Regions from separate parts of the Dongia soli genome, predicted to be linked through region 1. Evidence: riboswitches for the same ligand, from Rfam matches in the RefSeq annotation. Region 1 holds a riboswitch; each other region holds the start of a gene.

Region 1 (9,604 bases):
CTGCGATCAACCTTTCGCACATAGAGACGGCAAGGCTGGCCGCGACCTGCCCCCGTGCATCCGACTCGTTTTCCAGCCCGTCGAAGCGGTCGATGAGCCATTTGGGTATGCTGGCGCCGCATCGCCGGGCGAAACCGGCGGCCTTGTTGAAATCGAGGATCGGCAGGATACCCGGAACCAGGGGATGGTGGATGCCGATGGCGGCAGCGGCATCCCGAAAGCGGAGAAAGACCTCCGGCTCGAAAAAGAATTGCGAGATTGCCCTTATGGCGCCGGCATTCAACTTCTGCTTCAGATTGAAGAGGTCGGCCAGCCGGTCGTGCGACTCCGGATGGATTTCAGGATAGCAACCGACCGAAATTTCGAAATCGGCTAGGTCGCGCAGCGCTGCGACCAATTCGGCGGCATACTTGTATCCCGCCGGATGAGGGTGAAAGGGCGTGCCGGCTTCGGCCATGTCGCCGCGCAAGGCAACGATGTGTCGGATACCCTCGGCCCACCAATGACGTGCGATGTCGAGAGTCTCGTTACGCGACAGGGCAACACAGGTAAGATGCGCCGCCGGGGTCAAAGAAGTCTGTCGCTGGACATGTGCCAACGCGATGTCGCTGCCCCGCCTTGCGCTGCCGCCGGCGCCGTAGGTTACGGAACAGAAACGGGGTTGCAGCTTCTTCAGGCGGGTGAGCGTCTGGTCGAACTGATTCCATCCGGCGGCGTCACGCGGTGGAAATATCTCGATGGAAAAGGTGACCGCTTTGTTCATGCACTCCTCCCTTTCGGTGCAGCGGTTTTGGTGGTTTTCGCGTTCCGCTTCCTGGGCGATGCTGGAGCGCTTGCGATCGCATCATTTGCCGGGCGCCGGGCGGACCATAGCACGACGGTCAGTTCGCCACCGGTCAGATGACGAGGGCGGCTTGGTACCAGCCCTGCCTTGCGATACCAGTCCGCAATCTGGCTATCGCCGAAGCCAAGCCAGCGATGCGCCTGTTCTTCTCGCAACGCCACGAGCTCGTGGGTGGCGAAATCGACGACGACCAGTTGGCCGCCGGGCCGCAAGACCCGCGCGGCCTCGCCCAGCACCGCATCCGGCCGGTCAGCAAAATGCAGCACCATATTCAAGGTAACGGCGTCGAAGCTCTCTTTATCGAAGGGGAGGGTCATCATATCGGCCTGCCGGACCTGACAGTGCCGATGGCCGGCACGAAAGAGATTGTGCCTAGCCACCTGGAGCATCTCGCGCGAGCGGTCGATGCCGATCGCGGCCGGCACTTGAGCGGCCAGCAGCAGCAGCACATGGCCGGCGCCGGTGCCGATATCGAGCAGGCTAGCGATCGGCCTTCCCGAGAGCGCGGCCATCAGCTCCTTGTCGACGCGTTCCTGATCGGTATGGAGAGCCCTGATATGCTCCCAGTCGCCGGCATGTTGGCGAAAGTAATCAGCAACGCGCGTTGCCCAGCCTTCGGAGATCGATTCCAGACGCTCTAGGTCCATTGAATGGCGGCGATCTTCGGGCGGCAACAAATCGACGATCAGCCGGGCGATCTCACTGCCAGCCCCCCCTTCGGGCAAGCGATACCAGGCCCAGGGGCCTTCCTGATTCCGCTGCAGGAGATTGGCTTCGACCAGCAGTTTCAAATGCCGGGAGATGCGTGGCTGGGACTGGCCCAGAACGTCACAGAGGTCGCTGACTGTCAGTTCGGCATGCGCGCAAAGCCCCAGTATCCGCAGCCGCGTGGGCTCCGCTGCCGCTCGCAACCCTTTGAGAATGTCGTCCATTCAGCCTCCCGTCACGATCATATGCATCATCATATAAAGATATCTTTATGTCATTATGTATTTTCACCTTGACTTGAAGGTGGGTTGACGTAGCATGGGTTTGTCCACGGTTCCTCGGACATTGATGCCGAGGCTAAGAGGGAATCCGGAAAACCGGAGCTGCCCAGCAACTGTAAGCGATGAGCTGCTTTGATCGGTCGATGCCACCGATGGCCCGATGGGCATTGGGAAGGCGGACTCGGGGAAAAATGATCAGCAGCGTTGAGTCGTCAGCCAGGAGACCTGCCGTGCACGAGACGTTGCCGGGCGGGGTGTCCCGGTAAGTCGCTTTGTGATGGCAGGCGCTTCGCCTGCGCCGATCGTTTCATGCGTCTGCACGGCCCATGCTTCCAATTTGTTGGAGGGCGCCGATGTTCATCAGCGGATCAACGAACCGATTTTCGAATGGCCGGCCGGCCTCGATGCCGCCACCTTAGCGTGCCGACCGATATATCGGCCGCGTCGAATAGCTTTACTTCGCTCATTCATAGCTGCGACCGGTACGTCCCTTTGAAGCGGCGGTCGCGGAGGGAGTCCTCATGTCTATTCAAGTCGCTAATCTCGGTTTTCCCCGCATTGGCTTGCATCGCGAGCTCAAGACAGCACTTGAGAGCTATTGGTCCGGTAAAAGTGATGCCCAGGCTTTGCTGGATAGCGCGGCGCAATTGCGCGCGGCGCATTGGCAGCAGCAAAAGGCTTTAGGCGTCACGTATATCCCCAGCAATGATTTCTCGCTCTATGACCATGTGCTGGATGCCAGCGTGATGGTTGGGGCAATACCGGATATCTATGGCTGGGAAGGTGGCGATGTTCCGCTTGAGACCTATTTCGCGCTGGCGCGTGGATCCTCTGCTGTGCCGGCCTTGGAAATGACCAAATGGTTCGACACCAATTACCATTACATGGTCCCCGAATTGACGCGCGATCAGGCTTTCTGCCTGGCATCGACCAAGCCTCTGGACGAGTTTCTCGAAGCCAAGGCGCTTGGCATCGAAACGAGGCCGGTTCTGCTGGGGCCCGTGACATATCTTAAGTTGGCAAAGAGCAAGGAGCCGGGCTTCGATCCTTTGATCCTCCTGCCCGAGCTGCTGCCGGTTTATGCGGAAATCTTGCGCCATTTGGCCGTTGCGGGAGCGGACTGGGTGCAGATTGATGAGCCAGCCTTGGTTCTCGACCTCGACGACCGGTCGCGTACCGCTTTCCGCACGGCTTATGACCAGCTCACGGCGGTGGCGCCGAAACTCAAAATCATGCTGACCACTTATTTCGGCGGTCTTGACGACAATCTTTCCACCATCTTGCGCCTGCCCATAGCGGGTCTGCATCTCGATCTCGTCCGTGGACCCGAACAACTCGAGCTCGTCACGGCGATGGCTCCCGCCGATCTCGTCTTGTCGCTGGGGATCATCGACGGGCGCAATGTCTGGCGGAACGATCTAGAGGAGTGGGCCCAAAAGCTGCGTCCGGTGATCGAAGCGCGCGGCGCGGACAAGTTCATCCTCGCCCCGTCCTGTTCGCTTCTGCACGTGCCGATCGATCTCGACCTGGAACAAGACCTCGAAGCCGATGTGAAATCCTGGTTGGCTTTTGCCGTCCAGAAGCTGGGCGAACTGGGCGCACTGGCTCAAGTGCTGAGCGGCACGGGGGAGGGGGCGCAGGATAAACTGGCAGAAGCGGGGCGCGTCTTGGCGCTGCGCCGTGCTTCGCCTAAAACACGCAATCGCCAAGTGCGCGATCGCTTGGCCGATGTGACATCCGCGCAAAGACGGCGGTGGAGCGAGTTCGCTGACAGATGGCGACTCCAGCAGGCGCAATTATCCCTGCCGGCACTGCCGACCACGACAATCGGCTCTTTTCCGCAAACCGAAGCTGTCCGCAAGGCCAGGGCTTCCCATGCGCGCGGCCAGCTCTCCGATGCGGATTATGAGGCTTTCTTGCGTAAAGAGACCGAGGCGGCCATTCGCTGGCAGGAAGAAATCGGCCTCGACGTGCTGGTCCATGGTGAGTTCGAGCGCAATGACATGGTGCAATATTTCGGCGAGCAGTTGATAGGCTTCGCCTTTACCAAGCATGGCTGGGTGCAAAGCTATGGCTCGCGTTGCGTCCGTCCGCCGATCATCTTCGGCGATGTTGCGCGCCCGCAACCGATGACAGTGGCCTGGACGACCTATGCCCAGGCGCAAACCAAGCGGCCGGTCAAGGGCATGCTGACCGGTCCGATCACGATGCTGCAATGGTCCTTCGTTCGTGACGATTTGGGACGCGACGAAGTTTGCCGCCAGATTGCCTTGGCACTGCGCGACGAAGTTTGTGATCTGGAAGCCAATGGCATTGGCATCATCCAGGTGGACGAACCGGCCATCCGCGAAGGCCTGCCGCTTCGCCGTGCCGATTGGAATGCCTATCTCGACTGGGCCGTGGACTGTTTCCGTCTCGCCACGTCCGGGGTCGCCGACCGGACGCAAATCCACACGCATATGTGCTATTCAGAGTTCAACGACATTATCGATGCCATTGGCCGTATGGATGCTGACGTCATTTCGATCGAGACTGCGCGATCGAAGATGGAATTGCTGGAAGCCTTCACAAGCTATCACTATCCCAACCAGATCGGACCTGGCGTATATGACATCCATGCACCGCGTTGCCCGAGCCGTGAGGAGATCCTCGCTCTCCTGGCCAAGGCGGCGCAGCATTTGTCGGCCGATCAGCTCTGGGTCAATCCGGATTGCGGCTTGAAGACGCGAAGCTGGGAAGAGGTTCGGCCGGCTCTGGCCAACATGGTTGCGGCGGCCCGGCAATTCCGCGCAGAGAGCAAATTGACGGCGGCACAATAACCCGCTCCAAGCGTAACGATCCCCACCGCCAGCAGTATTCGCTGGCGGTTTTTTTTCATACGGCCGTGATATGAGTGAGGCGCCGATAGGGCGTCTTGATAATAAGGATTACAGAATGGCGGATCAAAATCCGGTCGAAACCTTACCAACATCCGAGCCTGCCTTGCGAGCGATTGCGATGCCGGCGGATACCAATCCGCAGGGCGACATTTTCGGTGGCTGGCTGTTGTCGCAAATGGATTTGGCCGGCAGCACGGCGGCGATCCGGCGGGCAAAGGGACGTGTCGCGACCGTGGCCGTGACCAGCATGACCTTTCGGCGCCCGGTTTTTGTCGGGGATGAGCTATCTTGCTACGCACAGGTAATGAAGGTCGGCAACACCTCGGTTACGGTTAAAATTGAAAGCTGGGTACGTCGTGGCATCGGCGATGACCCGATCAAGGTGACTGAGGGGATATTCACTTACGTAGCGATCGGTGTCGACCGGCGGCCGAAGGCCATTCCGGCCGAATAAACCAAGGGGGGGTGGGCGCCGCCGGGCTTGCCGCGTGGCGCCCGTATGGCTGTCATGAAACCGTTACAACCTTCCCTAGTTGACTCCTTTAATGCCCAGGCGTAGGAAACCAAAAGGATTACCGGTTCACCCCTGTGAAAAGCTGGGACGGAGCGGTGTCCCTCACGACTCCCGGAAAGAAGCGATGAAAGACGAACCACGAAGTCGATCTAGGTTGATCGAAACCGTCCGCGGGACGGCGTCGGTCGTGCTCGTCGCTCTGAAGCGGTTCTAACGCCGCTCTGATCGCCAGTCGACTGAGGCGCCCTTCCGCTCAAAATATGTTGAGGAGGGGGCCATGGTCCTGAATAAATTCCGCAACCGGGCGTTGGACGCCGCGCGCGATGGCGCCAGCGGCGAAGGCAACGCAGCACCCGCGACCGGCACCGAAACCTCGGTCGTCGCCGCACCCGTACCCGTCTGGATTGATATGCTGAGCCCGACGATGGAGGAGATCGCCGCCGTGGAGAAGAGCCTCGGCCTGGAAATCCCCACCCGGGAAGAAATGGAAGAGATCGAGCTGTCCAGCCGCCTTTATGAAGAAGAAGGCGTGCTCTTCATGACGGCACCGGTTCTCTTTAATTCTTCGACGGAGGCGCCGGCAACTTCGGCGGTTACCTTCATCCTGACGCGCACGACTTTGGTCACGTTGCGATATGTCAATCCCGTGCCGATCCAGGCCTTTGCCCGCCGAGCCGAGCGGGTATCCGGCTTGACGGCCAGCCCGGACATGGTGCTGCTTGGCATATTGGAGCAGGTGGTCGACCGGCTCGCCGATATCATGGAGGCGACGACGGCCAATCTGGAATCCGTCTCGCTGCGCGTCTTCCGCAAAGGGCGCCGTACCGGCGCGGCGGGCGAGGATTTCGAGGACATTTTGCGTCAGCTTGGCCGTGCGGCGGATCTCGCGACCAAGGCAAAGGAAAGTCTGCTGGGCCTGCACCGGCTGACCCTCTTTTTGTCCACCCAGTCACGGCTGAAGAAGAACCCGCAGGCCCGGCTGAAGACGCTGTCCCGCGATATCGCCTCCATCACCGAGCACGGCAATTTCCTGGCCAACAAGGTCACCTTCCTGCTCGACGCGACACTCGGCCTGATCAACATCGAACAGAACAACATCGTGAAGATTTTCACGGTGGCGTCGGTAGCCTTCCTGCCGCCGACCCTGATCGCCAGCATCTATGGCATGAATTTCAAGATTCTGCCGGAGCTGACCTGGAGCCTCGGCTACCCCTTCGCGATCGGGCTGATGATCATGTCGGCGGTCTTGCCCTTCTGGTATTTCCGTCGTCGCGGCTGGCTGTGACCTTCCGGTTGCGATGAGGCTTTGCCGGCTTCATTGCAACCGGATATGCCGGCACTGGCATTCATGGCTGAAACACCGCATGATGGCGGCGATGACAGCTATGTTGAGTAGCCAGTAAATGCATGACGACCAACCGGTAATCGGCACTTCCTTACCTATCGCCGATCAGCAGCGAAAAAAGGCGATCGAAGCCTACCAATTCCTGCCGCCTGTCGCTTTATGCGCCGGCGACCGGTTTCCGAACTTTTTTTTGCCAGATCAATCGGGCGCTGTGCGGTCCTTCATCGAGCGCGCAAAAGGCAATGCGATCGCGCTATTTTGCGATCCTGATGACGAATTGATCCGGCAGCTGACTGCTGCGGCAAAGGACTATGATGCGGCTGCCCTGGACCGCATGGCGATTTTGGGGGGATCTGAAGCTGATGTCGCCACTCGGGCTGAGCGGCTGGGTGCCGACTTCACCATTCTTGCCGACCCGGCTGGCAAGATCCGCCAGCAGCTACGCGAGATGACCGGCAAGGCCGGAAACAAGCCAGTCACCATTTTGCTCGATCGTCAGCAGCGCATTGTCGATCTCGCCGGTGATGGTGATCTTTCCGCCTGGTCATTACAACGTTGGCGTCGCGAGCCGGTGCCGGAAGAAGGACGCCGCCTCTCGAATTTCGCGCCAGTCTTGATCGTGCCCAATGTCTTGTCGCCCGAAGACTGTCGTGCCTTGATTGAGCGTTGGGAGGTGCTGGGGCATGAAGAGGGAACAGTGAATTCCCTTGTCGCCGGCGCCAAGGTCGAACGCGTGCATAAAGCGGTCAAAAGCCGGCGTGATCACCCGATCACCGATATGGCTGTATTGAGGTCGCTAATCGGCGTGATTGGCAGACGCCTCGCGCCTGAACTGGACCGGGCTTTCAATTTTACCCGGTTCAAGTTTGATCGCTTCATCATCACTTGCTATGACGCGGAGCGTAACGACTATTTCCGCCGCCACCGCGATAATCAGACGCCAAGCACCGAAGATCGGCGCTTTGCCCTGACGCTCAACCTCAATACTGACGACTACGACGGCGGCGAATTGATCTTCCCGGAATATGGCAATCATCTTTATAGCCCGCCCGCCGGGGGTGCCATTCTCTTTTCTTGTTCCTTGCTGCACGAAGCATTGCCAGTGACGCGCGGCCAGCGCTTTACCTTGCTGTCTTTCCTGCGCAATTAGCGAAAAGGTCGCATGGGTGCAGACTTGCCTGTGCGCCGGAGCATTGCCATCTAAGCGGGTAAGTGATCGAGGAGGGGAGATGCGGCGACGGGAGTTTCTCGCGGGAAGCCTCGGTATGGCGACGGTGCCGTTCGCGGGTTTGCCGGCAGCCTTGGCAGCCATGCCGGAGCCTCAATTTCCGCCGGATTTCACGTGGGGTGCTTCCACCTCCGCCTACCAGATCGAGGGCGCGGTTACGGCAGACGGACGTGGGCCCAGTATCTGGGATACGTTCTCCCATCAACCCGGACGCATCGTGACTGGCGAGAACGGTGATGTCGCTTGCGACCATTACCATCGCTATATCGAGGATGTTGCCCTGCTGGCCCAAGGAGGCTTCAAGGCGTATCGCTTCTCCGTTTCGTGGCCGCGGGTTCTGCCGCGTGGCAGAGGCACGATCAATCAGCGCGGATTGGATTTCTATGACAGGTTGGTAGATGCCCTTTTGGAGAAGGGCGTTGCGCCTTGGGTATGCCTCTATCATTGGGACCTGCCGCAGGGCTTGCAGGATCTCGGCGGTTGGACCAATCGTGCGATTGCCGATTGGTACGCGGATTATGCCAGGATCGTCGCGCATCGGCTGGGTGACCGGGTCCCGCATTGGGCCATGTTCAACGAACCCAATGTGCACGCCATTTTCGGACATGCAATCGGCAGCCATGCGCCGGGGCTAACCGGTTGGAACAACTATTTGGCTGCCCAACATCATCAGAATGTGGCCCAGGGCAAGGGCATTGGCGCCTTGCGGTCGGAACGGTCGTCCTTGCGGTTGGGAACCGTCATTTCGCTTCAACCGGTCCGGGCTGCCTCGACCCGGCCGGCAGATGAAGAAGCCGCGCGCCGTTTCGATGCGCTCTGGAACCGGGCCAATCTCGATCCGCTGATCTTGGGACAATATCCGGGAGGCCTTGCCGAGGCCTTTGCGCCTTTGATTAAAGACGACGATCTGGCCATGATCCATCAGCCGCTCGATTTCCTTGGCATCAACTATTACAGCCGTGCCCATGTGGTCGACGATCCCAATAGCATTCTCGATCGCGCGAATTTCGGTCCTTTACCGGCAGGCACGGAAACCACGGCCATGGGCTGGCCGGTGGAACCGGCTGGCCTGTTTGAAATCCTGACTGACCTTAAAGGCCATTACGGCAACCCGCCGGTCTATGTCATGGAAAACGGTGCCTGCTATATCGACCCGAAGCCGCAAAACAATCAGGTCGATGATCCACGGCGTGTGAGCTTTTTGCATCGGCATCTGCTGGCGGCGCAGGAAGCCATGCAGCAGGGCTGCCAATTAAAAGGGTTCTTCGCCTGGTCACTGCTCGACAATTTCGAATGGGCGGAGGGAACGCGACGCCGCTTCGGCCTGGTCTATGTGGATTTCGCGACCCAGGAACGACTGCCGAAAGCGTCCTATCACTGGTTGTCCCGGGTGATGGCGAGCAATGGGTGAGGTTATCAGGCTTGGAAGAATCGGTATTCCGTGACCTGACGGTAAGTTTCGCCGGGCCTCAGAATGACATTGCCAAAATTCGGTTGATTGATGGCATCGGGAAAACGCTGTGCCTCCAGGCATAAGCCGGCATTCGGACCATAGATCTCGCCGTTGAGACCTGGCACCGGAACATTCAATTTGCCCGCATCGTAAAACTGCAGTCCGGGCTCGGTAGACCACACTTCCAGGCAGATGCCTGTCGCGGGGCCGGTGAGGCGTGCGGCCAGGCGCGGCTCTGCCGACGGCGCCCGGCCAATGACGAAATTGTGGTCATAGGCAAAGCGCCCGCTTGCGGTGGAATGCAGGACGGGCCGTTCTTTCCGGAAGTCCAAGGGGGTGTTCTCGACCGTGG
Region 2 (9,604 bases), on a different contig from region 1:
CGAAGCGATCCTGCTCTATCTGGCGACCATCCGCCTCGGCGCCATCTTCCTGCCGCTCAACACCGCCTATACCGCCGCCGAACTGGACTATTTCATCGGCGATGCCGAACCGGTCATGGTGGTCTGCGATCCGCGCCGGGCCGGCGAGATCGGCGCGCTGACGGCGAAACACGGAACCAAGCAGTTGGAGACCATGGCGGCGGATGGCAGCGGCAGCCTGACCACGTCAATGCGCCAGGTGACAGCCAAGGAATTTATCGATGCCGCCAACGGACCGGACGATATCGCCGCCATCCTCTATACCTCCGGCACGACCGGCCGTTCCAAGGGCGCGATGCTGTCGCATGACAATCTGTTCTCCAATGCGGCGACCTTGAAGGATTACTGGCGCTTCAGCGGTGATGACGTGCTGCTGCACGCCTTGCCGATCTTCCATACCCATGGCCTCTTCGTCGCCACCAATGTCATCCTCGCCGCCGGGGCTTCGATGATCTTCCTGCCGCGTTTCGATGCCGATGAGATCATGCGGCTGATGCCGCGCGCGACCACCTTGATGGGTGTCCCGACCTTCTATGTGCGGCTATTGCAGCATCCCGGCCTCAACCGCCAGGCGACACGGCATATGCGCCTCTTCATCTCCGGCTCGGCGCCGCTCCTGAGCGAGACGCATCACCAGTTCCAGGCCCGCACCGGCCATGCCATCCTGGAGCGCTACGGCATGACCGAAACCAATATGAACACCTCCAACCCTTATGATGGCGAGCGCATCGCCGGCACGGTCGGCTTCCCCTTGCCCGGCATCGAGATCCGCGTCACCGAGCCGGAGACCGGCAGATTGATCGGCCGGGACGAGATCGGCATGCTGGAGATCAAGGGGCCGAATGTCTTCAAGGGCTATTGGCGCAATCCGGAAAAAACCAAGGCCGAATTCCGCGCCGACGGCTTCTTCATCACCGGCGATCTCGGCAAGATCGATGCACGCGGCTATGTGCATATCATCGGCCGCGGCAAGGACCTGATCATCAGCGGCGGCTACAACGTCTATCCCAAGGAAGTCGAGACCGAAATCGACCTCTTGCCGGGCGTGGTTGAAAGTGCTGTCATCGGTGTGCCCCACGCCGATTTCGGTGAAGCGGTCGTGGCGGTGGTCGTGCTTGAGAAAGGCGCGCAGATGAGCGCCGCCACCGTCTCCTCGGCGCTTGCCACGCGGCTTGCCAAATACAAGCAGCCGAAACACATCGCCTTCCTCGAAGACCTGCCGCGCAACACCATGGGCAAGGTGCAGAAGAACATCCTGCGTGACAGCTACAAGGATCTGTTTCGCAATTAGCTTGCCGTTCGTCCGTTGCAACTATGGACCCTCAAGTCCGAGGGTGACAAGCCAGAGTGGCATTAAGTCCTGTGATGATCGGCAACATCGCCAAAAGTTTTCGCACGGCAGTCACAGCAAGCAAGGTTGTCACCCTCGGACTTGATCCGAGGGTCCACGGCAGAGGCCGGACGCGATCCCGCGGCGCTGGACTCACCACAAAACCGCCTGCAAGATGAAGGCATGACGTCATCGCGCATCACCAGGATCGGCCTGATCTCCGATACGCACGGCTTGTTGCGGCCCGAGGCACGCGCCGCACTGGAAGACAGCGACCGCATCATTCATGCGGGAGACATCGGCGATGCCACAATTCTCAGTGATCTCGCGCGGATTGCACCGGTGACGGCGATCCGCGGCAATAACGATATGGCGCCCTGGGCCAGCTCCCTGCACGATACCGAGACGCTGACGATCGGCGGCATTACCATCTTCGTCATTCACAATGTCGCCGATCTCAAACAGATGCCGCCGCCGGCCGGCTGCCGCGTCATCATCTCCGGCCATTCCCACAAGCCGCTCTGTCGTGAAGAGAACGGTGTGCTCTTCATCAATCCGGGCAGTGCCGGGCCACGACGCTTCAAGCTGCCGATCGCCGTCGGCAAATTGCGCATCGACGGCGGCCAGGTTGCCGCGGAACTGATCGAGCTCTCGATCGCCTAGCGCGCCGCGTCAACCGTCATGGCGAAACACCAAACTGAGATTATTGGCCGGCATCTCGGTCACGGTCGGTGCGGAAAAGCCCGCCGCCGCCGCCAGGGCGGCCACCGCTTCCAGGTCGCGCACCCCCCAGCGCGGATCGCGCGCCTTGAGGTTCGCATCGAAATCCTCATTGCTGGCCGCCGTATGCCGGCCCCCGCGCTTATAGGGGCCATAAAGATAAAGCGGCGCACCCGCCGGCAGGCACGCGGCGGCGTTGCGCATCAGGCCTTCCGTGGCCTCCCAGGGGGAAATGTGAATCATATTGATGCACAGGACCGCGCCCAGGTCTTCGACCGGCCAGGACGCGGCCGCGGCATCGAGCGTGAGTGCCGGGCGGATATTGGCGAGACCCGCCGACTGGCGCCAGGCATCGATGCTCTGCACCGCCTCGGTGATCGGATCGGAAGGCTGGAAGTCGAGATGCGGCAGCGCCTCGGCGAAATGCACGATATGCTCACCCGACCCGCTGGCGATTTCCAGGACAAGGCCGCGCGGCGGCAGGATCTGGCGCAGCACCGCCAGGATCGGATCGCGGTTGCGGGCAGTGGCGGGATAGTGGAGGCGCTGGTCGTTCATCATGCTGGTGGGGAAATCGGCGAGCGCTCAGTCGGCCAGCATGGCCAGGGCGCCCTGGCGCTCGGCATGTTTCAACTTGAGGAACAGCGCGCGGGCCCGCTTGATATCCGCCGGGGCGCCCGTTTCCGCCGCTTTCGCCAGCGCAACGGTGCAAGCATGCCTGGGACCGCAGATAAAGCCCACGGCTTTGGCTAATCGCCCCATCAGGGCCGGATCTAAGGTGACATCTTCCATGTGCCGAGCATAACGGATGATCGCGCCGAGGCAAGCGGGCCCTTTCAAGCTGTATACCGGACCAGCCGCATCTTGACTCCATTCCTGAATTGCGAGTAATTCTCATTGTCATATCGCCTACCGCCTGCCTCGCCCTCATCATCTGCATATGGGGCTGTCAAGGCGGCTTCGACCATGCAGACGCCGGCCCGTGCGGCTCGGCACTGCCTTCAATAGTCGGCTCGGTGAGAAGACAACGGCGAGGCCGGCATGGTCGGTCCGTGTTGGATCGACGATCTCATCCTGGTCAGTAACGCTCTTGTCGCAGGTCAACATCCTGGCGCCAGCATCCTGATCGGCGGTTGGGCGATGGCTGTGATTGATATCACCGCGATTTCGGCGCCCTTGCCCTCGTCATTGTCGCCCGCGCCATGCGCCGGCGCATCATGCGCGGCTCACCGAACAGTGTGTGGACCACGGCGAGGGTTCGCAGCTAATGACAATTTGGCGACGCTACAGGCAGCGGGTGACAAAGCTGTCTCCTGCATGCACACTGCGTCAGCTTTATCGATTGTCGATGCCGCGCGGGGACGGGCAGTAACGTGCACGGCATGACAGTCGACGTCAGCAAGCCTGTGGCTTTGCTGCGTAGTATCTGTCGCCCTCGGACCTGGTCTATGGGACCGTGCAACGACAGAATCGATCACCACAGCGAGACACATGATGCCCGTCACCGATATGCAACGACATTTCCTCCGGTTTACCGGTATTGCCGGCATTATCGGCGCTATCTGCTGGATCATCGGCGATATGCTGATTGTCGGCAGCCATGCCACGCCCGACGAATATCCGCTGCTGCTCCAACGTTATGCCGGGGCGATCGATTTCGGCGGCTTGTCAAGTATGCTGCCGGCTTCCGAACCGCGTTTGGCGGCCGGCGCGCTGATCGCCAATTTCGCCATTCCCTTTTACCTTGCCGCCTCCTGTCACCTTTATGTGGTGGCGCGGCCGGCGGGCCGGGTGCTGGCCACGCTGGTCTTCCTGCTGATGCTCTGCGGCAATGCCTATTCGCCGCTGGCGCATGGCGCCTTCTATTTCGTCGGCATGGTCTATAAGGCGATGCTGAATGTGCCACAAGAAGCCTATCCGGCCTTCCTGGAGCTGGGGCAGCAATTCAACAGGGTCCTGCTGATCGCCTATCTGGCAGCAGACATCCTGCTGTTCTGCGGCATGGCGCTGCTCGCCGTCATAACGGCGCGCGGCTATAGCCTCTATCCGCGCTGGTTCGCCGCCATCATCAACCCGGTCACCTTGCTGCTCGTCGCCCATGTCCTGCCCCACCTCGCGCCTCATCCGGTGTGCAGCTGGCTCAACGGCGCCGGCATCAACATCGCCTTCCTGCTCGCTTATGGATTGTCGACATTTTATCTGTGGAAAGAACGCGGCGTGCAAAGAGCCTTCACGATTCCGCCGTCGGTGGCAGCATGAAGGGCGTGCCCTCGATCGCGAAGGGGCCGCGCACCATCAGGATGACATTGTCGTCGGTCTTATAGGGTGCTGCCGTCAGATTGCCGACGAGGCGGTCGGGCGGAAAGAGAATCTTGATCTCCGTCATCTCGCTGAGTTCAAGTGCCGCGGCAATCGACGCCATCGGCGGAATGCGCGGGGCGACGATATCGAGCAGCCTTGTCGTCCGATCGCGCTGTTCCCAGACGATCAATGCCTGTTCCGCCGGCAGGAAGCTGAGATGCCAGTCGCGCCGGGCCAGCAGATTGGCGAGAAAGATCGCATGATCATCGCAGAGGCCGAAATGATCCGAGACCGGTCGGCGCCGGTTGAAGAGACCGAGGATCGTCGCACGGTCCTCTTCCCGGCCGATATCCAGCCGTTCGATCCGCAGATCCCCCGCATCACCGGCCGCGACATGGAGCTGGCCGCGGAAATAATGCTCGGTCAGCGGCCGGAAGCCGAAGGGCATATAGAGATCCGGACTGACGGTATAAAGCATCTGGCATTCATAATGGCGATCGGCCTCCGCCAGCATGCGCCGCATCAGGTCGCCGAACAGGCCGCGCCGTCGATAGGCGGGCCGGGTGGCGACCGACTGGATCTGCCCCACCTCCACCCGGCGCCCACCGATCATCATCGGCATCGGCCGCAGCGAGACATTGGCCGCCATGGCCTCGCCGTCGAGATAGGAGAAGGCCCGGTAATCCGGCGGCCAGATATTCAAGGCGCTGAAGGGACCGAGATCGATGCCGAAAATCTCCTGCAGCAGCTCGACCCAGGCCACCCGCTTGGCCGGGTCGGTCAGATCGTCGCAGCGATAGGTGAGGCCCGGATAAGGATGCATGCGCGACAATAACTCAACCACAGCCGGCAGGAAACGCCTCCATGCCACCAACTCTGCCGGCGATGGTCATCGCAGAGCACTAAAAACAAACAAGGTCGTCATCCTCGGGCTTGACCTCAGGATCCATGGGCGAGGCCAAGCGCGGTTGTTACCATGAACCGCAGATCAAGTCCGAGGTGACAACCGGGGCTGATCGGCGCCCTGAGAGACCGGTAAAAAACGGCGAAGGATTTCGCCCTGCCGAGCTTGACACCGCAAGGGTGCCTGAGCATGATCCGCCCCGCTGATGGTTCCCCGACGGCTGAAGTCCAGGGGATTAATAGGGAACACGGTGCGGACGACCCAAAAGGGGCCAAGACCGTGGCTGCCCCCGCAACTGTAAGCGGATAGCCGAGCATCCAAGCGTACCACTGGCGCGAGCCGGGAAGGTCGATGCAAGGCGATAACCCGCGAGCCAGGAGACCTGCCATCGGACGCATCGGCGCCGGCCTTCCACCCCGGAGGCATATGCCTCGATGCGCGATAGAGGGACATGCATCGGAGGGATCATGCATATTATGGAAGGCTATCTGCCGGCCAGTCACTGCATCGGCTGGGCTGCCGCATCCGCACCATTTGTCATTCTCGGCCTGCGCCGCATCGCCCGTGTGGTGCGCGAACATCCGCAGGTGAAGATGCTGCTCGCCGCCTCCGGCGCCTATGTCTTCGTCCTGTCGGCGCTGAAACTGCCATCGGTGACCGGCAGCTGCTCGCATCCGACCGGCACCGGCCTTGCCGCCTCGCTGTTCGGCCCGACCGTCACCACCGTGCTTTCGGCGATCGTGCTGCTGTTCCAGGCGCTGCTGCTGGCTCATGGCGGCCTGACCACGCTCGGCGCCAATATCTTCTCCATGGGCATCGTCGGCCCCTTCGTCGCTTACGGCCTCTATCGCGGCATCCAGGCGATCGGCCTCGGCACCACCATCGCGATCTTCACCGCCGCCACTTTGGGTGATCTTGCCACTTATGTGACGACCTCCTTCCAGCTCGCCATCGCCTTCCCTGATCCGGCAAGCGGCATCATCGGCGCTGCCGCGAAATTCCTCGGCATCTTCGCCGTGACCCAGGTGCCGCTGGCGATCAGCGAAGGCCTGCTGACTGTGGTGGTGTGGAACCTGCTGTCGAAATACAGCAATGGCGAATTGGCGGTCCTCAGCAATATTTCCCGGAAGGCCGCGTGATGATGAAGCGCAATCTCTGGCTGCTCGCCGCCGTCATCGCGCTGGCCGTTGTACCGCTGCTGATCCACGGCAAGGATGCGGAATTCGCCGGTTCCGACAACCAGGCGGAACAAGCGATCACTGCGCTCGATCCCAGTTACAAGCCTTGGGCGGCGCCGCTTTGGGAACCACCGAGCAGCGAGATCGAAAGCCTGCTCTTCGCCTTGCAGGCGGCGATCGGCGCCGGCTTGCTCGGCTATTATTTCGGCCGCCGCCGGGGCTTGGCCGAAGCAGGGGGCTTGGCCGAAGAAGGAAGTCCGGCCAAAGCTGCCAGCAATCCGCAGGATCATGCGGCTCATTGATCGCAACGCCCAGACCAATCGCTGGCGCCGCCTTCCCGCTTTGGAAAAGGCAGCGCTGGCAATCGGCATGATGACCGCCGCCTTGTGCAGTCCGGGCTGGATGGCGCAGGGCGTCGTTCTTGTGAGCTGCGCCGCGCTCTTGCTTTGGGGCGCCCGTATCTCGTGCCGCGACATCCTGCGCAGCGCCAGCGTGCCGGCCGGGTTCATCGCCCTCAGCAGCCTGGCGCAGGTCGTGACCCTGCAGCTCAATAGCGCCTGGCCGGTTCTTGGTCTTTCCGAAGCGGCCCTGCTGCCGGCCGGCTTCATCGCCTTGCGCAGCCTCGCTTGTGTCGCCGCCCTGCTCTTTCTTGCTTTGACCACGCCGCTGACCGACATCCTGCGCTTGCTGCGCCGGGCCGGCATCGGTCCCGAAGCCAGCGATATCGCCCTCATGATGTTCCGCTTCATCTGGCTGACGCTGGATTGCGTCGAAAGCTCCTCGCGATCCCAGGCCAACCGCCTTGGCTATGATGGCTATCGCCGCAGCCTGCGCTCGCTCGGCCTGCTGCTCGCCGCCTTGTTGCCGCGCGTGCTCAACCGGGCTCAGCGCGTGGAAGCCGGTCTGGCGGCGCGCGGCTATGATGGCGAATTGCGCTTCATCGATCTTGAGGAAAAATTATCGCTGGTGCGCCTTGCTGGGACAGCCGCCCTTATCACCACCATCGCCATGATCGGTCGGGTCGGTTACTGATGCTGGAAATCGTTGCGGCCGATTACAGCTATCCCGGCGGGATCGCCGCGGTCTCCGGCATCGGCCTCGCGCTGCAGCCGGGCGAAAAAGTCGCGATCCTGGGCCCGAACGGCGCCGGCAAGACCACGCTCCTCACCTTGCTCAACGGCACGATCCGGCCGGATCGCGGCAGCGTGCGGCTGGATGGACAAGAGATCCGCTACGACAAAGCGGGATTGCGCCATCTGCGCCGGCAGGTCGGCCTGGTGCTGCAGGATCCCGACGACCAGCTTTTCGCCGCCAGCGTCTTCGAGGATGTTTCCTTCGGGCCGCTCAATCTCGGCCTCGCGCCGAACGCGGCGCGCGGCCAGGTCGATGCTGCTTTGGCGGCGATGCGTATCGAGGATCTGCGCGACCGGCCGACCCATATGCTGAGCTTCGGCCAGCGCAAGCGTGTCGCCATTGCCGGCATCGTCGCCATGCAGCCGCGTTATCTGCTGCTGGACGAACCCAGTGCCGGGCTTGATCCGTTCAGCGTCAGTCACCTGATGGCGGCGCTGCGGCGCATTGCCGGCCAGGAGACGGCGATCCTGCTCACCACCCATGACATCGACATGGCCTATGGCTGGGCCGACCGCATCGTCATCTTCGGGGAAGGCCGCATCGCCTGCGACGGCGCGCCGGAGGATATCTTTGCTGATCGGGCCCTGCTGCACCGCCTGCATATGCGCCCACCGCTCATCTGGGAGATCGCCCAGGCGATGCGTGCCGCCGGCATGCTGCCCGCAACCGGTCCCCTGCCCCGGACCCGACGCGATCTCCTCCAGCTCATCGGCCACGAGACAGCGACGATGGACAGGATCGCGGCGGATCTCTCCGTCTAGTGTTAGATGAGCGATGAGTCGAGGCTGCGGTTCAAGCAAAAGCGTCCTGGCCTTGAGCGCGTACTTTGCTGAGCAGGGAAATCAACTCACGGGTGAAAGCGGGGATGTCATCGGGTTTGCGGCTGGTGAGCAGACGCTGGTCCAGCACCGTTTCCTGATCGACCCAATCGGCGCCGGCATTGCGCAGATCGACTTCGAGCGAGGGCCATGATGTCAGGCGCCGGCCCTGCACCGCACCGGCATTGATCAGGGTCCAGGGGCCGTGACAGATCGCGGCCACGGGCTTGCCATCCTTGAAGAAGGCTTTGACGAAGGCGACCGCCTTCACATCCATCCGCAGCGCATCGGGATTGAGCACACCGCCAGGCAAGAGGAGCGCGCTGAACTCCTCGGCCCTGGCCTCGCTGAGCGGGATATCGACGGGCACGCTGTCGCCCCATTCAGTGAAGCGCCAGGCCCGCACCTGGTCGTCCTTGGGCGATACCACCGAGGTCTCGGCGCCGGCCGCATCCAGCGCCTTCCGCGGTTCGGTCAATTCGACTTCCTCGAAGCCATCGGTGACGAGAATGGCGACTTTCAATCCGGTGACATCGGACATGTGGTTGCTCCTTCAATCTTGGTTAGGATGCGATGTCAGGGCGTGAAGACCACCCGCACGCAGCCATCCTGTTTGTGCTTGAAAAGGCCATAGCCTTTCGGACTGTCTTCCAGGGACATGCGATGCGTCGCCAGGAAGGACGGATCGAGCTCACCTTTCTGCACATGGTCCAGGAGACGCGGCAGATAGGCTTGGCCATGCTGTTGCGCGGTGCGCAAGGTCAGCCCCTTGTTCACGATGACGCCCATGGGGAATTTGTCGATCAGCCCATAGACGCCGAGCACCGAGAGGGTGCCGCCTTTGCGGCAGGCCATGATCGCCTCGCGCAAAGCCTGGCCGCGATCGCTTTCCAGGCCCAGCGTCTGCTTGACCCGGTCATAGGCATATTGCGGGCCCGTGCCGTGGGCCTCCATGCCGACCGCATCGATGCAGGCATCGGGCCCGCGCCCCTCGGTCATCTCCTTCAGCACGTCGAGAACGCTGTCCACCGCGGTATAGTCGATGGTTTCCGAGCCTACATGCTGGCGCGCCATCTCCAGGCGCTCGGGGAAGCGGTCGATGCCGATCACCCGTTCCGCCCCCATCAGGAAGGCGCTTTTCTGCGCCATCAGCCCGACGCCGCCGCAGCCCCAGACGGCC
Region 3 (9,604 bases), on a different contig from region 1:
CGGACAGCGCGTCTGGCAATTGGCCTTTACGCCGGACAACAAGTTGCTGCTGTCCACCAATGGCGAATCCAATGACATCTCGGTCATCGACGTCGCCGACCGGAAGGTCACCAAGTCGATCACAGTGGGGGAGCTGCCTTGGGGCGTGGCAATCCGGTGAGTGGCACAATTGTCGGCGTCGTCGCACGGGCCAGCCTTCAATGAGCTTGTCACCCTCTAACTTGATCCGAAGGTCCATGGCGAAGCTAGGGCGCGATGTTGGATAAGAAAGGACGGCTGGTGCAAGTCAGGCAAAAGTCATCACTCGCTCCGATGGACCCTCGGGTCAAGCCCGAGGGTGACAACCCGGTTGTCGCCGGCTTGGTGCGAGCTTCGCCTGCCGGCGGCGGTCTCCTGAACAACGCTGATGCCGGTTATCATCGCACATCGCAGGCCGCAAACTCGCTTGTCACCCTCGGACTTGATCCGAGGGTCCATGACGAAAGCAGGTGCGATATTGGATAAGAAAGGACGGCTGGTGCAAGTCAGGCAAAAGTCATCACTCGCTCCGATGGACCCTCGGGTCAAGCCCGAGGGTGACAACCCGGTTGTCGCGGGCTTGGTGCGAGCTTCCCCTGCCGGCGGCGGTCTCCTGAACAACGCTGATGCCGGTTATCATCGCACATCGCAGGCCGCAAACTGGCTTATCACCCTCGGACTTGATCCGAGGGTCCATGGCGAAAGCAGGTGCGATGGTGGATAAGAAAGGACGGCTGGTGCAAGTCAGGCAATATTTTTCCGGCGCTCCGATGGACCCTCGGGTCAAGCCTGAGGGTGACAAGCGAGATTGTCGTGAAGGTGGTGGCGACGACATGGTGCAACGTTGTTTCCTGGAAGCAAGTCCTTCATGACTGACGACGTGCAGGCTCTCGCATCTCCCGCGATCGATATCGCCGGGCTGTCGCATCGGATCGGCGGGCGGACGGTGTTGGAGGATATCAATCTGGCGGTGCCTGCCGGACGTTTCGTGGTGTTGCTCGGGCAGAACGGGGCTGGCAAGACGACCTTGTTCTCACTGCTGACCCGGCTCTACGCGGCGCAATCGGGCAGCATCCTGATCTTCGGCGATGACATGCGCCGTCATGCCTCTGCCGCGCTTGCCAAGATGGGGATCGTCTTTCAGCAGCGGGCGCTGGACCTGGAACTGACGGCGGCGCAGAATCTGGCTTACCACGCCGCCTTGCATGGGCTTTCTCAGGCGGTGACGCGCGAGCGCATCACCGCAGAGCTGAGCCGGGTGGGGCTGCTCAAGGAAGCGGGCCGGCGCGCGCGCAGCTTTTCCGGCGGTGAGATGCGGCGCATCGAAATTGCCCGCGCGCTCGTGCATCAGCCGCGCCTGTTGCTTTGCGACGAAGCGACGGTCGGCCTCGATATCCGCAGCCGCGCCGATATCCTGGCGGATGTACGCAGCCTGGTGCAGGATCGCGGCCTGACCGTTTTCTGGGCGACCCATCTGATCGACGAGGTGAAACCGGAAGACCTGACCGTGGTCCTGCATCGCGGACGCATCCTGCACTATGGCGAGGCGGGTGCGATCGTCAGCGGTCTCGGCGCCGGATCGCTGCAAGACGCTTTCCGGCGCTTAACGAATGCAGCATGAGGAAACGGGTGGAACTGTAATGACGATCATGGCCTGGATCCGCTGCTTCATCGGTATCACCTGGCGCGAGGGCTTGCGCTTCGTGCATCAGCGCAGCCGTTTTGTCTCGGCTTTGGTGCGGCCGCTGATCTGGCTTTTCATCTTCGCCGCCGGTTTCCGCTCGGTGCTCGGGGTCTCGATCATTCCCCCTTACGAGACCTATATTCTCTATGACGAATATATCGTCCCCGGATTGATCGCGATGATCCAGCTTTTCAACGGCATGCAGAGCTCGCTCTCGATGGTCTATGACCGGGAGATGGGCAGTATGCGGGTGCTGCTGACCAGTCCCATCCCGCGCTGGTTCCTCCTGGTGTCGAAATTATCCGCAGGCGCGCTACTCTCGTTGCCGCAGATCTATGTCTTTCTGCTGATCGCCTATTTCTACGGCATCGAGCCACCGCCTTTCGGCTATATCACTGTCATTCCGGCATTACTGCTCTCCGGACTGATGCTGGGTGCGCTGGGCCTGCTGCTCTCCTCGATGATCAAGCAGTTGGAGAATTTCGCCGGCGTCATGAATTTCGTGATCTTTCCAATGTTCTTCGCCTCATCGGCGTTGTATCCGCTGTGGAAAGTGGGCGAGGGGAGCCCCTTGCTGGAGGATATCTGCCGGCTCAACCCCTTCACCCATGCGGTCGAGATGATCCGCTTCATGCTTTATGGCCGCATCGAGCCGCTCTCGATCCTGGTGGTGATCGGCTGCCTCGCCGTTTTCCTGGCAGCGGCCATCATCGCCTATGACCCGGCGAAGGGCATGCTTGCACGGGTGCGGGCCGGCGGGTGAGCAGTCGAAAGACGAGAAAGCGGCCGCAGAGCTGCGTAAACTTTAGCGTGGAGGAAGGCATGACGGATCAACCGACCATGCAGGTGACATTCACTCGAAAGATAGCGGTCGCCTTTACCGCCGTCGGCCTGCTGATGAGCGGGGTCGGCGTCGCCGCACGGGCGCAAGACGATGCATCCTCACCCGGCGCATCTTCACCCGGTGGAGCCTCACCGAGCGCCACCTCACCCGGCGCGACCAATGCCGGGACTGTCGAGGGAAGCGGTGAGACGGAAAGTGCGGGTAGCGCCAATACCGCCAGCAATGCCGGCGATGACTGGCCCTGCGCACAGCGGCTGCAGCCGGAATTGTCGGTCGGCGCCATGTGGAGCGGTCCCGATCCGACCGAGGCGGCGGATACCTGGCGCAAGGATTCCGCCGTCGAGGCGGTGGTTGCGCAGGTCGCACCGCGCCGCATGCCGCAGCAGGAGGCGGTCGATGCCCTCCACCGCTTCGCCGCCGGCTATGACAAGGACCGGGCCGCGGTCATGACCAAGGTATTTGCCGGCCTGTTCGAGACCCTGAATGACGAACGGGGCGCCATCATTCGCGGTATCCGGCATTTCAACCAGCGCCAGCAGAAACTGGCCGACCGTATCCAGGCGGGGATGAAGATCTTGGACGGGCTCGACCCGGCCTCGACCGATCTCAAGATCGCCGAACAGCGCCAGGCAGTGCAGGAGCAGGTGAGCTGGGATTCCCGCATCTTCGATGACCGCGAGAAGCTGCTGCCGTTGGTGTGCGACCAACCCGTGGTGCTGGAACGGCGCCTCTTTGCCTTGTCCAAGGCCGTTGAGACGGAAATCAAGGGTCAGAAGTAAGGATAGGGACCGAAGCTCCGTATCGATGATTCAATTCCCCCTCTAGGTACATTCGCTTAGACGCGATGTCGGCGGATTCGAGTTAAATGGATTTGCGCGCTATGCGGGTAATACGACCCCCTATGGCCGCGCCAAGGCGGCATAAGCGGCCATCATGGGGGGCAGGGAATTGGCTGACCTGGAGCTGGCGAGGAATCCCGAGCGCTTTCGCGCGCTGAAACCGGATTGGGATGATTTGTGGCAGCGCAGCGAAAATGCCGGCGCCTTCCAAAGCTTCGATAGTTGCTTGAAGATCTGGGAGACGATTGCGGCACCGGCAGGGCGAAAGCTCTGCTGCGTGCTCGGCTGGGATGAGGGCCGCTTGATTGCTGTCTGGCCGCTCGTCATCTATCGCCGACATCTGTGGATTTATCTCCGTCCACTTGAAATCAATGATGCCGAATGCTCAAGCGCGTTGATCGATGATGCGGTCGATCAAACGCAATGGATCGCCGCCGCGTGGGAGATATTGCGCCGCCAATCCGGTGCGGATATCGCCATATTGCCTCATTTCAAGCAGGCCTCCGCACTCGCCGGAATTTTGCAGCGCCACCACTTCGAAGAGGAAGCGGGGGTTGCGGTTCACGTCCCCTTGCGCGCTGAAAGCGCCTGGGAGAGCTATTACGCCTCACTCAGCAAAAGCCATCGGCGCGATCATGCGAAGTCGGCGCGGCGTTTGTCCGAACTTGGCCAGATCGACGTAAAGGTGGTTGAGCCCGGCGATCGTCGCGGCCCGCTCTTGATCGATTGGCTGTTGGCGCAAAAGCGGGCTTGGGCGGAGCGCGTCAATAAAAAGGGCGCCTGGCTGTACGCACAGGGTTTCCGTGATTTCCTGGTGGCCTATCACGCCGATGAGGAGGCCTCGCCGGCATGTCAACTCATGGAGTTGACATTGAACGGCGAACCGCTCGCCGTGCAGCTTTATTTTTGCGGCAAGGTCATTCTGCACGCCGTGATCGCCGGTTTCGATATGCGTTACCAGAAGCAGTCGCCCGGCGTTCTGCTGAACCAACATTTGCTGCGCTGGGCGATGCAGCGCCGGCTCGACTGTTATCTCGGCCTTGGTGCCGAGCAGAACAAAAAGTTCTGGAGCCGCAATGAAGTCGTTGAGATCAAAAGCTACCGCATTTCAGTCAGCTGGTGGGGGCGTGCGGCCACCTGGCTTCGATCGATGAAGCAACGGAACGGCGGCGAAAAATTGCCAAGCGAGTCTTGAGACGGCGGCGGCCGTTTCGGACCCGTATGATCGTTAACACAAGGCGCAGGACTGGAATCTCCGCGGCATGATTTCAATTCCCATCCAGGTCATCTGCGCGGTGCGACATCTTCCGATGTCACCTCGTCTTCCGATACAACCGCATCAGCAAGATTGCGACGCGGTTATGCAACCTGTTATGCTGCGGCCAATCAGACAATGAGCGGCCTTGGGGGCGGGGGAATTGGCTGAACTGGAGCTGGTGAAGAGTCCTGAACGCTTTCGCGTGCTGAAACCGTATTGGGACGATTTGTGGCAGCGCTGTGAGAATGCCGGCGCGTTTCAAAGTTTCGATATCTGCCTGAAGATCTGGGAAGCGATTGCGGCGCCGGCCGGTCGAAAGCTGTGCTGCGTTCTCGGCTGGGATCAGGGGCGCCTGATCGCGGTCTGGCCGCTGGTCACGCAGCGCAAGCTGCTATGGACTTATCTGCGGCCCCTCGAAGCTTATGATGCCGAATGCGCGAGCGCCTTGCTCGATGACGCAATCGACCACGCTCAATGGATCGCGACGGCATGGGCGGCATTGCGACACCAATCCGGCGCCGATATCGCGATACTGCCCCATCTCGAATTGACGTCGCCGATGCAGGCGATCCTGTCAGGCCATCGATTCGAAGAGGAACCCGGTGTTGCCGTCCACGTTCCTTTGCGGGATGAAAGCGGGTGGGAAAGCTATTACGCCTCACTCGGTAAAAGCCATCGTCGTACCCACGCGAAATCAGTGCGGCGTTTGGCTGAGCTCGGCCATATCGAGGCGGAGGTGGTCGAACCTGGCGATCACCGCGGTCCCGCCCTGATCGATTGGCTGCTGGTGCAAAAGCGCATCTGGGCGGAGCGCAACAACAAAAAGGGGCCCTGGCTTTATGCGCGCAGTTTTCGCGACTTCCTGGTCAGCTATCATGCAGACCGCCAGGCCAAACCGGCCTGCCGGCTGATGCTGCTGACATTGAATGGCGAACCGCTTGTCGTGCAGGTGTACTTTTGCGGCCAGCGTACATTGCATGGAATGATCGGGGGATTCGACCCCCGTTACCAGAAACAATCCCCTGGCATCCTGGCGAACGAACATTTGTTGCGCTGGGCCATGGAGCGTCACCTCGACTGCTATCTCGGTCTCGGCGCGGAGCCCAATAAGACGTTCTGGAGCCGCAATCGGGTCACGGAGGTGCGGAGCTATCGCATATCCCTGTCATGGCGCGGCGATGCAGCCAACTGGCTGAGGGCGCTGAAACAGCGGAAGAGTAGCGCAAAATGGGTGAACCCCGTGCCCGAGCCGGAGTCGCAGGAAATAGGTGGAGCAATGGGACGCTCAGAGGCCAGACCCTGACGCCGCCGCGTTGACAGGCAGGCTCGATCGCCGATATCTTGCCGGAAGATGGTTCCCCGACGGCTGAAGTCCAGGGGATTAATAGGGAACACGGTGCGGACGACCCAAAAGGGGCCAAGACCGTGGCTGCCCCCGCAACTGTAAGCGGATAGCCTGCTGCCATCCATGACCACTGGTTCGGGTAACCGGGAAGGTCGGCAAGCAGGCGGTGACCCGCGAGCCAGGAGACCTGCCATCGGCGTTCGGTCGCTCTGCCATGAGCGGGAGCGGGACGGGGTGGTCCGAAACTGGTGATAGCCCTGTTTGTTCTCCGATCTGGCACGGGACGATCGACGCTTCTGTAACCCACGGCACTTTCGCGCGAAGGCCGAACCAGGAGCATCATCATGCAGATCAATTCTTCGACTCTGACTCATACCGTCCAAAACCAGACTGCGATCGGCAGCACCTCCAAGGCCGACGCGAAGCTTGGCATCTTCTGCGCTGCCTTCCTTGGCGTGGCGCTGATCTGGGGAGTGGGTTTCTCCCATATCAACGTTTTCCATAACGCCGCCCACGACACCCGGCATTCGAACGCTTTCCCCTGCCACTAAGACGGCCATCGGGGGCCGTTATCTCGGGGAACGTCCATGGATACATTTCGTCGTTTATTGATCACCGCCGTCCTGGCGGGAGTGATCGCGGGTGTCTTCGTCACCGTCGTGCATCAGATCGCGACCATTCCGGTCATCTTGAAAGCCGAAGTCTTCGAAAAGGCGGCGGAGACGGCACCGGCTGTTGGTAATTCCGCAACGGCCGATGGCTCTGCCATGTCCACCACCGAACATGATCACGCCACCGGCGAGGCGCATGAACATGATGAGGGCGGCTGGGAGCCGAGCGATGGGCTGCAGCGTAATGCCTTCACTGCCGCCGCCGATATCCTGACCGGCATCGGCTTTGCGCTGCTGCTGGCCGCCGCCTATGCGGCGCGGGGGACTGAGATGGATTGGCGCAAGGGTCTGTTCTGGGGTCTCGCCGGCTTCGCCGTCTTCACACTCGCGCCAAGTCTCGGCCTGCCGCCGGAAGTGCCGGGCACCGAAGCTGCCCCTCTGATGCAGCGTCAGGTCTGGTGGGTCGCGACGGTGGCGCTGACCGGTGGCGGCTTGGCGCTGATCTTCCTCACCCGCCAGATCCTCTGGTCGGTGCTGGGTGTCGCGATGATCGTGCTGCCGCATGCCTATGGTGCGCCGCAGCCGGTGGAACACCACAGCGCCGCGCCGGAAGCGCTAGCCCACAGCTTCATCGTCGCCGCGACGATGACCAGCCTGCTCTTCTGGGTGGCGCTGGGGATCCTGACGGGCTTCTTCTTCAAGCGTCAGTTCAAGGCCGCCTGACAGGCGCGCTGTTTCCAAAAGAAAGCCGCCATTCGGGATCCGGGTGGCGGCTTTATATCTGCGCTCGTCAAGGCTAAAGGCGTTCGTACGCCATGCGCTCGCTGAGAATGTTCTGCAAGATCAAGGATTTATCCCGATATGCGGAAGCCATATCTGGCCTCAGGCATTGGATGAGCCCGCAGATTGCGGGATCGACAGACCGGAAGCGGCCGAGCGTGCTTAAATCTGATTGGTTGGTGATAAACCTCAAAAGGTACATTTAACTCTATGATATTGTTGTATCTTCGTGCTTAAAATTGTCGTTCCGAGCGAGCGGATGAAGCCGCTCGGCAGTTAAAGCAACGCGATAACTGATACAATTATCGGCCGGCAGGGGCGGTGCTGCCGGCTTGCCGCAAAGCAAAGGCCTTTGCCGGCTGTCGGGTATGTCGTCCAGCAAAGCGGACAGGCTCCGAAGAAATGGCATCATCGCGGCACCACTGGCTCACGACGGGCCTGAGGTGGCAGCGATTGCGCGGAATCGGCGGACTCTGGCGGGCGGCGGAGATTTGGCAGATAGGCGTCGCACCAGGCCCGCTGCTTCGGGCCAAGGCCGCCGCTCCGCTCTCCATCGGGTGCCTTTCTGTGTTCCTGCATCTTCGCTCCTCTAGCCTAATCGTTGCGGTCAAGTTCGCGTTCATAGATCCGCTGGTCGCGGTTCCAATCGGCAATCAGATTTTCATTGGCCGTGTCCTCGGCCAGGCAGCGCAGGGATTGGAAGCTCCCGGCCGGGCCGATGCCACCGACGCGGTCGATATCATCGACGATGCAGGCAAGCTCGCCGTCTTCATCGGTGACATAGACATCCGCCTCATCGATCCGCCAGCGCCGGCCGTCGCGATAAAACCCCACATGGATGCGGATGCCGTGGAGGCAGACGGTCAGATGCGACATGGCGGCTCGTCGTCGTTGCATTGCTTATTTTGCAACTATATCGCGACAGTTGTTTTTAAGTCAACAAATTTGAATGGTCTGCGATCGCCGGGATTTTCAATCGCACGGGCAGAATGGATGGCTTGTTCGGTGGGAGAAGGGAAGAGGGACGGGGCCTCAGTTGCCGGCGCGCAGCTGGCGGAGGCTTCCTTTCGGCCAGTGAATGTCGTTGATCTTCCATGTCTGGCCGATCTTAACGAGATCCAGCCTGATCGTTACCGGCTGGTCCTGGTTCCTGAAACTCACCTTGGCGGTGGTCTTCTTGGTGGCGGCGTCATCGACATCGATGGTCAGATCGCTGAGCTGCCAATCCTGCGCATCGACGAAGGGATCACCATCCAGTTCCGGCACATCGCCTTTCGCCTGGGCAGCGCGGCTGTCCTCCGCCAGTTTGCGGGCAAGTTCCGGCGTGAAGTAATAGTTAAGGTCGTCGTCGGTGCTCAGGGCGACTCCTTCGGGATCAATGCCCTGATAATGGGCATAAATCGATTCCAGGAAAGCGCGGGCACTTTGCCCGGCAGTGAAGCCCGGCGTCGCCAACAGGATGCTTGCAAGCAGCAGGGCGGGCAACAGCAGCGCGGTGCGGGAAAACGGTGCAAAAGAGTATTTAGGAAAGAAACCGAAGCCAGGGCGCATCCTCTTCTCTCCGTCTCCGCCTGTGACACCGGTCTTAACGTAGCAACCAGCCGGAGCGGTATCAACCGGGCGGGCTGTGACTGCTGTCACCCAATTCCACCGACGCCTGCGGGTAATCGACTTTCGTCTTAAGGATGTTTATTCGAAAGCGGGGTTTTGCAAGCAGGGGGTGAAAAATGACGCAAGACAAATTGCTGACACAGGTGAAGTCGGTTCTCGTGATCCACGATCGGCCGGAATCGTTCAGTGCCGCGCTCCAGGCACGCTTCCCCGATATCGCTTTCACCTATGTCACGTCGCTGGATGATCTGCCAGCGCAATTCGCCGCGGCAAATCCCTGAGCGGTGTTTTCGATCTCCCAGCCGCATTTTCCCGGCCAGCCCCAGCGGATCGCGGCGGCGCATCCGACGGTGCGATGGCTGCATGTTGGCGGTTCCGGCTATGAGCAATTCCTGCCTTGGCCGCGCCAGGATCTCGTCGTCAGCAACAGCGCCGGCGTGCTGGCGCGTTACCTGGGTGAGACGGTGATTGGCGGCATGCTTGCCCTTAACGGCAAATTCCTCACCTATTTCCATCAGCAGCGCCGGCATGAATGGCGGCAGCATGCCTTCCGCTCGTTGTCGGAACAGACCCTTCTGATCGTCGGCCTTGGCGCGATCGGCAGCCATGTCGCG

The links. Region 1 has a riboswitch for cobalamin ahead of metE (5-methyltetrahydropteroyltriglutamate--homocysteine S-methyltransferase). Riboswitches for the same ligand answer to the same signal wherever they lie in the genome.
Region 2: another riboswitch for cobalamin. It lies ahead of SMD27_RS17215 (energy-coupling factor ABC transporter permease); the one in region 1 lies ahead of metE (5-methyltetrahydropteroyltriglutamate--homocysteine S-methyltransferase).
Region 3: another riboswitch for cobalamin. It lies ahead of SMD27_RS23365 (CbtB domain-containing protein); the one in region 1 lies ahead of metE (5-methyltetrahydropteroyltriglutamate--homocysteine S-methyltransferase).

Annotation. Positions count from the first base shown of each region.
Region 1 covers NZ_JAXCLW010000002.1:254,944-264,547, forward strand. Annotated here, with positions in the region: gene metF (methylenetetrahydrofolate reductase [NAD(P)H]) at 1-763, opposite strand, end outside; gene SMD27_RS07770 (ArsR/SmtB family transcription factor) at 760-1,776, opposite strand; cobalamin riboswitch at 1,867-2,080, shown strand; gene metE (5-methyltetrahydropteroyltriglutamate--homocysteine S-methyltransferase) at 2,355-4,652, shown strand; gene SMD27_RS07780 (acyl-CoA thioesterase) at 4,768-5,166, shown strand; gene SMD27_RS07785 (magnesium transporter CorA family protein) at 5,504-6,511, shown strand; gene SMD27_RS07790 (2OG-Fe(II) oxygenase) at 6,630-7,721, shown strand; gene SMD27_RS07795 (GH1 family beta-glucosidase) at 7,801-9,210, shown strand; gene SMD27_RS07800 (aldose epimerase family protein) at 9,216-9,604, opposite strand, start outside.
Region 2 covers NZ_JAXCLW010000005.1:91,080-100,683, reverse strand. Annotated here, with positions in the region: gene SMD27_RS17245 (malonate--CoA ligase) at 1-1,330, shown strand, start outside; gene SMD27_RS17240 (metallophosphoesterase family protein) at 1,553-2,032, shown strand; gene SMD27_RS17235 (DUF938 domain-containing protein) at 2,042-2,650, opposite strand; gene SMD27_RS17230 (hypothetical protein) at 2,675-2,929, opposite strand; gene SMD27_RS17225 (DUF6796 family protein) at 3,581-4,348, shown strand; gene SMD27_RS17220 (GNAT family N-acetyltransferase) at 4,320-5,261, opposite strand; cobalamin riboswitch at 5,484-5,698, shown strand; gene SMD27_RS17215 (energy-coupling factor ABC transporter permease) at 5,762-6,433, shown strand; gene SMD27_RS17210 (energy-coupling factor ABC transporter substrate-binding protein) at 6,433-6,774, shown strand; gene cbiQ (cobalt ECF transporter T component CbiQ) at 6,761-7,504, shown strand; gene SMD27_RS17200 (energy-coupling factor ABC transporter ATP-binding protein) at 7,504-8,367, shown strand; gene SMD27_RS17195 (type 1 glutamine amidotransferase domain-containing protein) at 8,399-8,965, opposite strand; gene SMD27_RS17190 (zinc-dependent alcohol dehydrogenase) at 9,001-9,604, opposite strand, start outside.
Region 3 covers NZ_JAXCLW010000014.1:20,186-29,789, reverse strand. Annotated here, with positions in the region: gene SMD27_RS23400 (YVTN family beta-propeller repeat protein) at 1-160, shown strand, start outside; gene SMD27_RS23395 (hypothetical protein) at 714-890, shown strand; gene SMD27_RS23390 (ATP-binding cassette domain-containing protein) at 887-1,639, shown strand; gene SMD27_RS23385 (ABC transporter permease) at 1,659-2,465, shown strand; gene SMD27_RS23380 (hypothetical protein) at 2,525-3,325, shown strand; gene SMD27_RS23375 (GNAT family N-acetyltransferase) at 3,495-4,580, shown strand; gene SMD27_RS23370 (GNAT family N-acetyltransferase) at 4,804-5,946, shown strand; cobalamin riboswitch at 5,979-6,197, shown strand; gene SMD27_RS23365 (CbtB domain-containing protein) at 6,333-6,539, shown strand; gene SMD27_RS23360 (CbtA family protein) at 6,576-7,322, shown strand; gene SMD27_RS23355 (hypothetical protein) at 7,974-8,276, opposite strand; gene SMD27_RS23350 (DUF3828 domain-containing protein) at 8,412-8,930, opposite strand; gene SMD27_RS23345 (hypothetical protein) at 9,107-9,271, shown strand; gene SMD27_RS23340 (D-2-hydroxyacid dehydrogenase) at 9,275-9,604, shown strand, end outside.